Regions from separate parts of the Streptomyces sp. SLBN-8D4 genome, predicted to be linked through region 1. Evidence: riboswitches for the same ligand, from Rfam matches in the RefSeq annotation. Region 1 holds a riboswitch; each other region holds the start of a gene.
What was found. A riboswitch is a leader RNA that binds a small molecule or an ion and turns the genes downstream of it on or off. The one in region 1 is predicted to bind cyclic di-AMP.
Positions count from the first base shown of each region.

Region 2: another riboswitch for cyclic di-AMP. It lies ahead of RKD20_RS26115 (transglycosylase family protein); the one in region 1 lies ahead of RKD20_RS37615 (C40 family peptidase).
Region 3: another riboswitch for cyclic di-AMP. It lies ahead of RKD20_RS23455 (M23 family metallopeptidase); the one in region 1 lies ahead of RKD20_RS37615 (C40 family peptidase).

Region 1 covers NZ_JBMGQC010000001.1:8,261,722-8,265,775, reverse strand. The annotation lists gene RKD20_RS37625 (ATP-dependent Clp protease proteolytic subunit) at 1-355, shown strand, start outside; gene RKD20_RS37620 (hypothetical protein) at 363-668, shown strand; cyclic di-AMP (ydaO/yuaA leader) riboswitch at 1,085-1,218, shown strand; gene RKD20_RS37615 (C40 family peptidase) at 1,222-1,695, shown strand; gene RKD20_RS37610 (DUF6328 family protein) at 1,790-2,410, shown strand; gene RKD20_RS37605 (ATP-binding protein) at 2,446-2,904, opposite strand; gene RKD20_RS37600 (helix-turn-helix domain-containing protein) at 3,118-3,978, shown strand; gene RKD20_RS37595 (DUF397 domain-containing protein) at 3,988-4,054, shown strand, end outside.
Region 2 covers NZ_JBMGQC010000001.1:5,732,789-5,736,842, reverse strand. The annotation lists gene eno (phosphopyruvate hydratase) at 1-532, opposite strand, end outside; gene RKD20_RS26115 (transglycosylase family protein) at 826-1,521, opposite strand; cyclic di-AMP (ydaO/yuaA leader) riboswitch at 1,525-1,722, opposite strand; gene RKD20_RS26110 (transglycosylase family protein) at 1,929-2,909, opposite strand; gene RKD20_RS26105 (cytochrome P450 family protein) at 3,102-4,054, opposite strand, start outside.
Region 3 covers NZ_JBMGQC010000001.1:5,179,865-5,183,918, reverse strand. The annotation lists gene RKD20_RS23460 (aldo/keto reductase) at 1-708, opposite strand, end outside; partial or broken gene RKD20_RS23455 (M23 family metallopeptidase) at 854-1,880, opposite strand; cyclic di-AMP (ydaO/yuaA leader) riboswitch at 1,892-2,049, opposite strand; tRNA gene RKD20_RS23450 (tRNA-Met) at 2,361-2,434, opposite strand; gene RKD20_RS23445 (GTP cyclohydrolase II) at 2,609-3,250, opposite strand; gene RKD20_RS23440 (MarR family winged helix-turn-helix transcriptional regulator) at 3,388-3,897, opposite strand; gene RKD20_RS23435 (dihydrofolate reductase family protein) at 4,017-4,054, shown strand, end outside.

The DNA.
Region 1 (4,054 bases):
GGAGACGACCTGCCTCGGCCAGGCCGGCTCCTCCGCGGCGGTGCTGCTCGCGGCTGGCACCCCGGGCAAGCGGTCCGTGCTGCCGGGCGCCCGGGTGGTGATCCACCAGCCCGCGCTGAGCGAGCCCGTGCAGGGGCAGGCCAGTGATCTGGCCATCCAGGCAGACGAGTTGCTCCGGGTGCGGGCCCGCCTGGAGGAGATGCTCGTCCGGCACACCGGGCGCAGCCGCGAGCAGGTGAGCGCGGACATCGAGCGGGACAAGATCCTCGACGCGCAGGGCGCTCTGGACTACGGCCTGGCGGACGCGATCGTCCCGAGCCGCAAGTCCTCCCCCACCGCACCGGGCGCGAGGTGAGCCCTCGATGGTGCCGGATCTTCCCCCGCTGCCCGCGCTCACGCGCGCCGAGGGCGAGCTGATCGACCGTTATCTGGAGGTGGTCGACCTGCTGGGCCGGATCAACCCGGCCCGGCGGGAGGACACCTACGGCGGACTGCGCGCGGCCCAGGCGCTGGTGACCAGGGCGGCCGAGCTGCGTGACGCGCTGGCGCTGATGCACGGCCGGGGCGAGCGAGAACTGCACGCCGAGACACTGGCGCGGGCCCTGCGGGTCCTGGACGGCGAACGGCGTACGGCCCGGGTCACCGTGCCGCCCGAATCCGACAACTGACGCACCGGCAGCAATTCCGGACGCCCCGTGGTCTGACGAGGCGCCCGGGGCGCGGTTGAAACGGACCAAAAGGCGTACCGCCATTTGCAGGAGGCTCGGCTCCTTTTTCGGGACCGCCGAGGTTGCACAACGCGCGTGGTTCAGGGCGGGAATGAGGAGTTTCTGTGCTGGTCGCGCGGCCCGTGGGGCCCTCGACGCCCCTTCGCTAGCTCAGGTGTCCACCCGAACGGGTGAGTGGTGAGTAACAACACAAACCCCCGGTTCCATTGGGTTTTTGGGACATCCGTGCGCCAAGATCCCTGTCTGACGACAAGCCCCCGCCGCAGCGGCGGGGCGATCCGGGCGGACGCCGAGTCCTGCCGCCGCCCGGATGACCGGTCGACAGGAGTGGATCGGCAGGAGTGGAGGACCCAAGCAACGACGGGTCGCCGGAACGGTCACGCCATGACCGGGTCGAGCAGCCCTTGGGGTGAAGCCGCGTCAGCGGCCGGGCAACTTCGCCAGCCCGAATCCGACAGGTCATCCTTCACAGGCGGCTGACGAAGGGTTGCGCATGACTGCGCTCAATCGTGTCCCGTCGCTGATGGTCCGGGCCGGTACGGCCTCGGCCTTCGCCATCGCCGCCGTGGGCGGCTCCGTCGTGGTTCCGGGCGTCGCAGCCGACGCCGCCGCCGCGACACCGGCGACGAAGGCGCTCAAGGTAGCGGCCTCCAAGAAGGGCTCGCCGTACAAGTACGGCGCCACCGGGCCCCGCCGCTTCGACTGCTCAGGGCTCACGCTGTACTCGTTCAAGAAGGCGGGCAAGAAGCTCCCGCGCACGGCGGCCCAGCAGTACAACAAGACCCGCCACATCGGCTCGGGCAGCCGCAAGGCCGGCGACCTGGTGTTCTTCCACTCGGGTTCGAACGTCTACCACGTCGGCATCTACGCCGGGAAGGGAAAGATCTGGCACGCCCCGAAGACCGGGGACGTGGTGAGGCTGCAGAAGATCTGGACGAAGAGCGTCTGGTACGGCCGGGTCAAGTGACGCCCCCGAGGGGGCGGCGGCGACCTGACCTCCCGCCGTCCCCTCGGGTCTCCCGGGACGCGTGACACGGCTTCAGGTGGTTACCCGTGCCCGCATGGCCGACCACCGCCCGTGCACCGCCCGCAACGAGACCCCGCTGGAGCGCGCCGACCGCAACTTCGGCGAGCTGCTCCAGGAACTGCGCGTCACCCAGACCGGAGTGCAGATCCTCTTCGCCTTTCTGCTGACCCTGGCCTTCACCCAGCGCTTCCCGTCCCTCGACACCTTCCAGCGCGCCACGTACGTCACCACACTGCTGTTCGCGGTGCTCGCGGCGGCCCTCTTCACCGCGCCGGCCGCCCTGCACCGCTCGCTCTTCCAGCGCGGCGCCAAGGCCCGCATCGTGCAGGTCTCCTCCCGGCTAGCCACGATCGGCATGGGCGTTCTGGTGCTCGCGTTCACCGGCTCGGTGCTGCTCGTGGTGGACGTGACGACGGACCGGGCCGGCGGACTGGCCGCGGGCGCGGCGACCCTGCTGATGTGTCTGGGCCTGTGGGGCCTGCTCCCCCGCCTGGTCCTGCGGGCGGGACGCGCAGAGGAGCACAGGGCGGCGCAGGCGCAGGCACAGGCGCAGTCGCACCCGGCCCCCGGGCCGACGGAGCGCGAGGTGATCAGGCCGCGAGCGGCCGTTCGGCCCGGAGCATCACCGCGAGAGCCGTCACCGCGTCTGCGATGACCCCGGGACACATCGCCCTGTCGAACTGATGTCTTCTACGGCTCCTGCTGCCCCGCGGCGGTGACCGGCTCCGCCGGTACCGTCCACGGGAGTTCGATCGAGACGGTCTTGCCGCCTTCGCCGGTGGGCCTGACTCTCAGCCTGCCGCCGCTCTCGGCGGCGAGCCAGCGGATGATCACCATCCCCCGTCCGTTGTCCTGCTGGACCGCGGCCGGCAGGCGCTTGGGGAAGCGGGGGTGGCTGTCGGTGACCCCGATGCGCAGCTGTTCGTCACGGTCCAGCTCGATGTCCACCGTGAAGGTGGGTGACTGCCCGAAGGTGTGCTGTACGGCGTTGGTGGCGAGTTCGGAGACGATGAGCCGGACGGTCTCGGCGGCGTCCGTGGTCGGCGCCAGCCCCCACTCCGCCAGGGTGCTCAGGACGTAGGTGCGGGCCGCGGAGACCGAGGCGGGTTCGCTCGGCAGAGTGACGGATGCTTCCAGGTGGTCTGCCATGGCGACGTCGTCCCTTTCCCACGGGACCGGAGTCCGACACGGTGCGGATGGTTCGAGTACGGTCCCGGACTGGTGGTTCATCGTCAGAGTGCCATCACGGAGGCCGCGACGGGTGCCGATCCACCAAGATGTGCATATATCTGTCGCTCGAAGCGGTGAACTCTGCGACGCGAGACCGTATTTGGGCAGCTCGTCAGGAGTAAGGAGGAGCGCATGCAGCACGGCCCCGCGGTGCGCCGGCGGAAACTGGGCGCCGAACTGCGTGCGTTGCGCGCGAGTGCGGGGCTCACCAGCGGTGAGGCGGCCCGGCTCGTGGGCTGGCACCAGTCGAAGGTGAGCCGCATCGAGACCGGTGCCAGCGGGGTGAAACCGGCCGATGTGCGGTTACTTCTCGACGCCTACCGCGTGGGGGACGCGAATCTGCGGGAACTGCTGCTGGTATTGGCGGGCTCCGACGAGAGCGGCGGCCGGCACCACTGGTGGCACGCGTACCGGGGTGTCCTGCCGCCGACGTACCGGGACTTCATCAGTCTGGAGTCCCAGGCGAGCGCGATGCGCACGCTGGAGACCTCGGTCGTGCCCGGGCTGCTCCAGACGCCCGAGTACGCCCGCGCGGTGACCCGGGCCGCCGTGGACGGCCTGGACGACGAACGTCTCGACGCGCTGGTCGAGGTCCGGCTGGCCCGGCAGGACATCCTCCGTGCGCAGCCGCCCCTGGAGTTGAGCGCGGTCCTGGACGAGGCGGTGCTGCGACGGGAGGTCGGCGGCCCCGAGGTGATGGCCCGTCAGCGAAAGAGACTCCTGGAGGCGGCCCGGCTGCCTCAAGTGCGGCTGCAGGTACTGCCGTTCACTGCCGGGGCGCATGTGGGTATCACCGGGCCTTTCGTAATCTTCTCATTTTCGCGCACTTCTGATCTGGATGTGGTTGTTCTCGACCACTTGACGAGTAGCCTCTATCTCGAGCGGAAAGAAGACCTCCAGGCCTACACCGAGGCCTTCAACACCCTTCGGATCCACGCCCTTTCGCCCGAGGACTCGTTGGATTACCTCGCCGAGATGGGTGACGGCGCGTAAGGAGGCACCATGTCCGCACTGCCTCGGAACGTCATCTCCAGTACCCGATTGCCCGAAGTTCGCTGGCTGCGCAGCA
Region 2 (4,054 bases), 2.5 Mb from region 1:
AGAAGGACTCCGCGCCGATCGGGGCGATCATGAACTCCTGGATGTCCACGTTGGAGTCGGCGTGCGAGCCGCCGTTCAGGATGTTCATCATCGGCACCGGCAGCAGGTGCGCGTTCGGGCCGCCCAGGTAGCGGAAGAGCGGGAGGTCGCTGGCCTCGGAGGCGGCGTGGGCGACGGCGAGGGAGACGCCGAGGATGGCGTTGGCGCCGAGCGAGCCCTTGTTGTCGGTGGCGTCCAGGTCGAACATCGCCTGGTCGATCAGACGCTGCTCGGTGGCGTCGTAGCCGACGAGCTCCGGGCCGATCTGCTCGATGACGGCGAGGACGGCCTTCTCGACACCCTTGCCCTGGTAGCGGTTCGGGTCACCGTCGCGCAGCTCGATGGCCTCGAAGGCGCCCGTGGAGGCGCCGGACGGGACGGCGGCACGACCGGTGCTGCCGTCGTCGAGGCCGACCTCGACCTCGACCGTGGGGTTGCCTCGGGAGTCCAGGATTTCCCGGGCTACGACGACGTCGATGGACGGCACGAGCATCTCCTTCTTGGGATGTGACACGGTCCGCCGGGACCGCGGTGGGTTCTGCGAGACCGAGCCTAACCGGCTCCGGAGGATCGGCCACCGTGTGGACCGCCCCCTGGACAGAACCGAGAGTAAATTGTTTCTGAACTGAACAAAGACGTCCCGGCACCGGGGCAAGAAAAACCCCGCTCCGGTGCGTACGGGGGAACACGCACCGGAGCGGGGAGCCCGTGGGGACGGGGGGTGACCCTCACGAGGCCTTCATCCCGAAGGACACGGCTGCGAGGGCACCGTGGTTCAGCTGGGTCTTACTTGAGGTGCAGCTGCTGACCCGGGTAGATGAGGTTCGCGTCCTCGATGATGTCCTTGTTCAGCTTGAACAGCTTCTGGTAGCCGCCCTTGACCTTGTGCTTCTCGGCGATCGAGCTGAGGGTGTCACCCTTGACGACCTTGTACTCGCCATCGCCCTTCTTGACCTTCTTGCCGGTCGGGGTGGTGACGGTCTTCTTGGCCGCCGGGCGGTCGGTCGAACGCGAGGCGCTCTGCTCGTCGGTCGAGCGGGTGCTGGTGCCCGAGTTCGAGGAGCTGGAGTTCGAGCTGGAGGAGGACGAGCTGCTGCCGCCGTTGTAGCCGGCGCTGGACAGGCCCGTGCCGCAGACCGGCCAGGCACCCTTGCCCTGGGAGGCGAGGACCTTCTCGGCGACGGCGATCTGCTGGGACTTGCTGGCCTGGTTGGCCTGCGCGGCGTACTGCGTGCCGCCGTACGCGGCCCAGGTGGAGGCCGAGAACTGCAGGCCGCCGTAGTAGCCGTTGCCGGTGTTGATGGACCAGTTGCCGCCGGACTCGCACTGGGCGACGGTGTCCCACTCGGAGGCGGTGGCGGCAGAGGCGTTGCCGGCCGCCATCAGCGGGGCGGCGATGGCGACACCGGTGACGCCGGCCAGAGCGGCGGCGCGGGTGGCCTTGGAAGGACGACGGTGCTTGCCCTTGCCGGAAAACAGCATGGTGGATCCCCTCACCGACGCCTGCGAGGTGAGCTGTCGGGTTCGGGCCGGTTGAGTTGCCCGGTCGCACACCCTGCGGTGCGCGGCTTCACCCCAAGCCGGTTCCGGCGGCCTTTCGGCCGTGAGACCCCGTGAGGCCTCAACTTCCGGACCCGGCGCTTACCTTGGGTCCCCCGCTCCTGCCTACGGCGCTTGACGCGACGACTGTTCCCGTACGGCCGCTGGCAGGATTCGGCGTTGCGACAGACGGGGCTCGGGTTGCCGAGCGGTCACGACCGTAGACACGCGCTCGGCGGGAATTTCAAAGACGATCAGGGCTTCTGAGACTCATCCCACACTTTCACCAAAGTGGACATTCGGTGCGAAGTGTGACGCGAACTGCCGCTGTTTTTCTGGGCTTTTCAGCCCTATTCAGCCCCTGTGTCGAGCGTCTGACCGGCGACGATGTTGCTCGGGTCGGCCCCGATGCGGTCCTTGTTCTCGGCATAGAGGGCGCGCCATCCGCCGTCGAGACCAAGGGAGTCGGCGATGGAGGCGAGGGAGTCGCCCTCCTGGACGACATAGGTGGCGGCGGCATGCCGGCCGGCCGGGGCAGAGGCCGTGCTCTTCGTCGCACTCTCCTCCGCGCTGTCACCGCGGTGCTTGCCGGAGCCGAGGGCTCCGACGTCCACGAGGGCCGAAGAGCTGCCCTCCTGCCACGACTTGTCTGCTTCATCCCCTTCTGTGCCGACCACGGGCGAGCTGTCGGAAGGCTGCGCCTGCTTCCCGGCCGAGTCGTCCGAGCCTGAAGAATCCTTTTTGTCCGGCTTGGCGGAGCTGTCGCCACTGGAGGGAGAGGCCGACGGCGTCGCGGACGAACCGTCCAGCGCGCCGAGCAGACCGGAAGACTCCTCAGAGCCCGACGAGTTGGAGGAACCGGATGAATCAGACGAACCAGACGAGTCGGATGATCCGGACGCCGAGGCCGAGGGCGTACCGCTCCCCACACCCGTGTCGACGTCGGCCGAGCTCGAATCCTTGCTGAGGCCGCTGAGCAGACCGCAGGTCGGCCACGCGGCGATGCCCTGGTCCGCGAGGAGCTTCTCCGCCACGGCTATCTGCTGGTTGCGGCTGGCCAGGTCCGCGGTCTTGGCGTATTCGAGGCCGCCGTACTTCTCCCAGTTCTCCTGGGACATCTGGAGGCCGCCGTAGTAGCCGTTGCCGTCGTTCGCGCTCCAGGAACCGCCGCTCTCGCACTCCGCGACATGGTCCCAGGTGGTGCCGGTGGCGGCGCTCGCTCCGGTCGCTCCGAGCAGTGGGATCGCGATGGCGGATCCCGTCACACCGGCCGCCACGAGGAGAGCCGGAGCCTGACGGGGGCGACGGTGACGACCGTTCCCGGAGAGCATGGGGGGACCTTTCCCGAGACAGCAAGTACTGGCGTGGTGGGTGGTGCGGGACACCGCGCTGGTCCGTGAACGTATAGGGATTCGATCACTTGTCACAAGTTAATGCCGCGTAGATCACGTGAAGATCACAGACTTGAGGGCGCGTCATGTTTACGCGGCCCCGCACGGGGATACGCCTGACCCCTCGGTCGATTACCGGACGGGCGTGAAATCCACGGGCAAAGTACGCAGTCCACGCATGATGAGTCCGCCACGCCAGCGCAAATCAGCTGAATCCACCGCGAGTTGGAGGTCCGGGAGACGGGTGAGGAGGGTAGCGAGCGCGGTCTGGCCCTCCAGGCGGGCGAGCGGGGCACCGAGGCAGTAGTGGATGCCGTGACCGTAACCGAGGTGCTGATTGTCACGGCGGGACAGATCGAGCACATCGGGGTCGGCGAACCGCTCCGGATCCCGGTCCGCGGCGGCCAGCACGACGAGCACCGGGTCCCCGGCGGCGATGGCCTGCCCGCCGATCCACAGGGGTTCGGTGGCGAACCGCCAGGTGGCCAGTTCGACCGGGCCGTCGTAGCGCAGAAGTTCCTCCACCCCCGTCTCCAGCAGGCCCCTGTCCGGTCCGGCCAGGGACTCCTGCAGCCGGTTCCGCTGCTCGGGGTGGGTGAGGAGGGCGTACGTGCCGTTGCCGATCAAGTTGACTGTGGTCTCGAAACCTGCGAACAGGAGGATGAAGGCCATGGCCGCGGCCTCGTTCTCGGTGAGGTGCTCACCGTGGTCGGAGGCGCGGATGAGGGCGGAGATCAGGTCCTCTCCGGGGGCGGGCTCCTCGGGCAACGCCTCCCGCTTGCGGTGGATGAGTTCGGCCAGATAGCCGCGCATCTTCTTCACGGACCGCGCGACCCCGCCCCGCGGGCCTCCGCCGTGCCGGATCATCATGCCCGCCCAGTCCCGGAAGTCGTCCTGGTCCTCACGGGGGACGCCCAGCAGGTCGCAGATCGCGTAGATGGGGAGCGGGAAGGCGAAGTCGTGGATGAGGTCGGCGGTGCCGGTGGCCGCGAACCCGTCAATCAGACGGTCGGTCAGCTCCTGCACCCGGGGCGCGAATTCCGTGACTCTCCTGGGCGTGAACGCCTTGCTGACGAGCCGTCGGA
Region 3 (4,054 bases), 3.1 Mb from region 1:
GGCGCCCGCGGCCCGCGGACCGGCGACCGTCGCGCCCGGGCGGTACTTGCCGGTGAGGAACCCGGAGGCGAGGGCGTAGTACGGGACCGCGGCGAGACCCGCGCGGGCGGCCACCGACTCCAGCTCGCCTTCGTAGGTGTCGCGGGAGACCAGGTTGTAGTGGGGCTGGAGGGCGACATAGCGCGCCAGGCCCTCGCGGTCGGAGAAGGCGAGGGACTCCGAGAGCCGCGCGGCGGAGATGTTGGAGGCGCCGATCGCCCGCACCTTGCCCGCCTTCACCAGCTCGTCCAGCGCGCCGATGATCTCCTCGACCGGCACCTCGGGCTTGTCGAAGTGGGTGTAGTAGAGGTCGATGCGGTCGGTGCGCAGGCGCTGCAGCGAGGCGTCGGCGGCCGCCTTGATGTTGGTGGCGGTCAGGCCGGGGAAGTCGGGGTGCTGGCTGACCTTCGTGGCGATGACGACGTCGTCGCGGTTGCCGCGGGCCGCCATCCAGTTGCCGATGACCGTCTCGGACTCGCCGCCGGAGTTGCCGTCGGCCCACGACGAGTACGAGTCGGCCGTGTCGACGAAGTTGCCGCCGGCCGCGGTGTACGCGTCGAGGACGCCGAAGGATGTGGCCTCGTCGGCGGTCCAGCCGAAGACGTTGCCGCCGAGGGAGAGCGGGAAGACCTTGAGGTCGGAGGAGCCGAGCTTGCGAAGAGACGTCATGTCGTACGTCAACGCCCGTGCCGGACGCCGGTCTTCCGCTGTGGCCGCAAAGTCCTCGCAAACAGGCGGAATGATCCACTCCGGAACTCCGGCGGCCCTGGCGTCGGGGGGACGTCGCCAGGGCTGCCGGAGTGCGGAGGAAACCTCAGGGAGTGAGACCCTTGCCGCGCAGCCACGCCATCGGGTCGATCCCGGTCGCCGCGCCGCCCGGGTGGACCTCCAGGTGCAGGTGCGCGCCGGTCACGTTGCCGGTGGCGCCCACGCGGCCGATGACGTCACCGGTGCCGACCTTCTGGCCGACGCTGACACTGATCGAGGACTGGTGGCAGAACCACAGCTCGGTGCCGTCGTCGAGGGTGAGGATCGTGCGGTAGCCGTAGGAACCGGCCCAGCCGGCCTCGGTGATGGTGCCGCTGTGGATCGCCTTGATGAGCGTGCCCGTGGGGGCGGCGAAGTCGAGGCCCGTGTGATAGCCGGAGGACCACAGCGAACCGGCCTGACCGAAGGTCCCCGTGATGGTGTACGACGAGGTCGGCAGCGTGTACTGCTTGGCGAGCTCGGCCAGGCGCGCGGCCTCGGCCACCTTCGCGGCCGCCTCCTCCGCCTTCTTCTTCGCGGCGGTGGCCTTCTCCTGGGCCTCCTTCTCCGCCTTGGCGGCGGCCTCGTCGGCCTCCTTCTCGGCGGCGGCCCGCGACGGCCTGGGCGGCCTTGGTGTCGAGCTGGCCCTGCTGCACCTCGGCCTGGGCCAGGATGCGCGAGCGCAGCGCCTCACCGGCGTCCGAGGTGCCCTGGGCGGTGTCGGCGGTGGTGGCGCCGACGCTGCTGAAGGCGCTCGTGTCGTCCGCGGCGGAGCCGGAGTCGTCCGAGATGAGCGAGCTCACGGAGCCCAGGTCGGGCATGGAGATGGAGACCGGGGGCTTGCCGGTGTTGGCGCTGGCCATACCGCCCGCGCTGACGGCGGCTATGACACCGACGCCCAGAACCGTGGAGCTACGGGCGAATCCTCCGCCACGCTGCTTGGCGACGCGATGCCGGCCTCGTACGGGGGCGAGGGAGTCCGCGGTCGGGTTCCACTCGCCGAGCAGGGCCTCGTCGTCGGCGCGGTAACCGCCGTACACGAGGGTGTCGCTGGGTACGTACGGCGCCTCGGGGGCAGGCGGGTTGGACGCCACGTGGGCGCGCTCCTTTCCTTCCTTCTCGCCTACCGGGTTAGCTGACGGGTTCGGAGCAGGAAGGTCTCCTACGCGCGTATACCCGCCGTGCTGCCACGGCGGACTACGAGCGATTCACCCCAAGTTGGTGGTTCCCCGGTTCCCTTGCGGAATTCGGCGCGTGAGCACGGAGCCGTCTCTTGTGACGGCTGGGACGACCGCGCTGCGTTATCGAACGTTAATAGACCCGGGGGTCCGATTCCAAGCTGTTCCGCTTGATCATTAACGAAATCCCGGAGGACTTACGGCCCATGAACGGTGAAAAACGGGCGAGTTGACCCCGCCCCAGGCGACACACCGGCATTGACGGTACGTCAGTTGTTATGCGGAGGGCGGCCACCCGCTCACCCCGCGTCACGACGGCCGCCGAGACGTCGCCGACCGTGGGAAAACACTCAGGGCCGGATTCCAGTGAACTGGAATCCGGCCCTGAGCCTTGAGTAGCGGGGACAGGATTTGAACCTGCGACCTCTGGGTTATGAGCCCAGCGAGCTACCGAGCTGCTCCACCCCGCGTCGTTGTGTGACCAGCATACGTCATCCGCGAGGTGGTTCGCGCCAGGGGTGTCCCGGAGGCCCGGTTTCCCGCGTGGCGGCCACGAGGGAGTTTCGGTACGGCCCCGTCGTCCGGCGTGAGCCGCAGGAGCCCGGTGACGACCTCGACCCCCGCCGCCACCGAAAGCGCCGAGCTCAGCCGACGCCGAGTTCGGTCAACTCGCCCAGCGGCAGCGTGTGCTGGGTCTGGAGGACCTTCGCGCGCAGGTAGCGGACGTTGTGGGCGGTGGTGAAGACACCGGTGGGGACCCGGTCGCCGACGTCGATGCCGAGGTCGCGCAACTGGCCCGCCTTGTCGGGGTTGTTGGAGAGCAGGTCGAGCTCGGCGATCCCGAGGGCCTGGAGCATCTGCGCGGCCGCCGTGTAGTCGCGGGCGTCCTCGGGCAGGCCCAGCGCGGTGTTCGCGGCGTAGGTGTCGAGGCCCTGGTCCTGGAGGGCGTACGCGTCGAGCTTGTTGTAGAGGCCGATGCCGCGGCCCTCCTGGCGGAGGTAGAGCAGGACTCCGCCGCGCCCGGCTATGCGCTCGACCGCCTCGCGCAGCTGCGGGCCGCAGTCGCAGCGCGCGGAGCCGAAGACGTCACCGGTGAGGCACTCGGAGTGCAGCCGCACCAGCGGGACGGTGCCGGGCGCGGGGTCGCCGAGGACGACGGCGAGGTGCTCCTGCCCGTCGATCAGGCCGTGGAAAGTGACGAGCTCGGCGTCTACGCGGTAGCCGTCCCCGAAGCGCAACGGGACGCGGACGCGGGAGCGCTGGGTGGCTGCGGGCAGGTCGGACATGCGGGTACTCCGCTCCGTGGACACACCTGCTTCAGATTTGAAGCAGTTCTACTGATCGAGACCCTACCCCATGCTTTAAATTTGAAGCAACGGCTTTATGGCGCTCGTCACACGTGGACTTCCCAGGAACACGGCGCTCAGGAACAGGGCGGGGCCGACCGCCGGCGCCACGGGAGCCCCTCGAAGGGCCCGTCCTCCCCCTGGAGCCCCGCGGCGACGCCGGTGAAGATGTCCTCCAGCTGCCCCACCTGCTCCGGGGTGAGCCGGTCGAAGAGCGCGGCGCGGACCGTCTCCACGTGCCCGGGCGCCGTCCGCTCCAGTACCGCCATACCCTCGCCCGTGAGGACCGCGATGCTGCCGCGCTTGTCCGACTCGCAGCTCTCGCGCCGCACCAGCCCGTCCTTCTCCAGCCGGGCTACGGCGTACGTCAGCCGGGGCCGGGTGATCTTCAGCCCCTCGGCGAGCTCGGTCATCCGCAGCCGCCGTTCCGGGGTCTCGGAGAGGTTGGCGAGGATGGAGTAGTACAGGTGTGGCATGCCGGCCTCCTGCTGGAGCTGCCGGTCGATGGTGTCCTCCAGGAGGAGCGAGGCGGCGATGTACGCACGCCAGGCTCGCTGCTCGTCGGGGCTGAGCCAGCGGGTCGTCATGCTCCCAGTGTAGGTTTGCTTCAAACTTGAACCAAGCCCGCCGCACTCCTGAAGCTCGCTGCACCTGAAGCCCGCCGCCCCTGAAGCTCCCGCACCCGTTTCCGAGAGGGACCGTCCCGATGCCCCACCCCTACGTCCTCCTCTCCGCCGCGGTCTC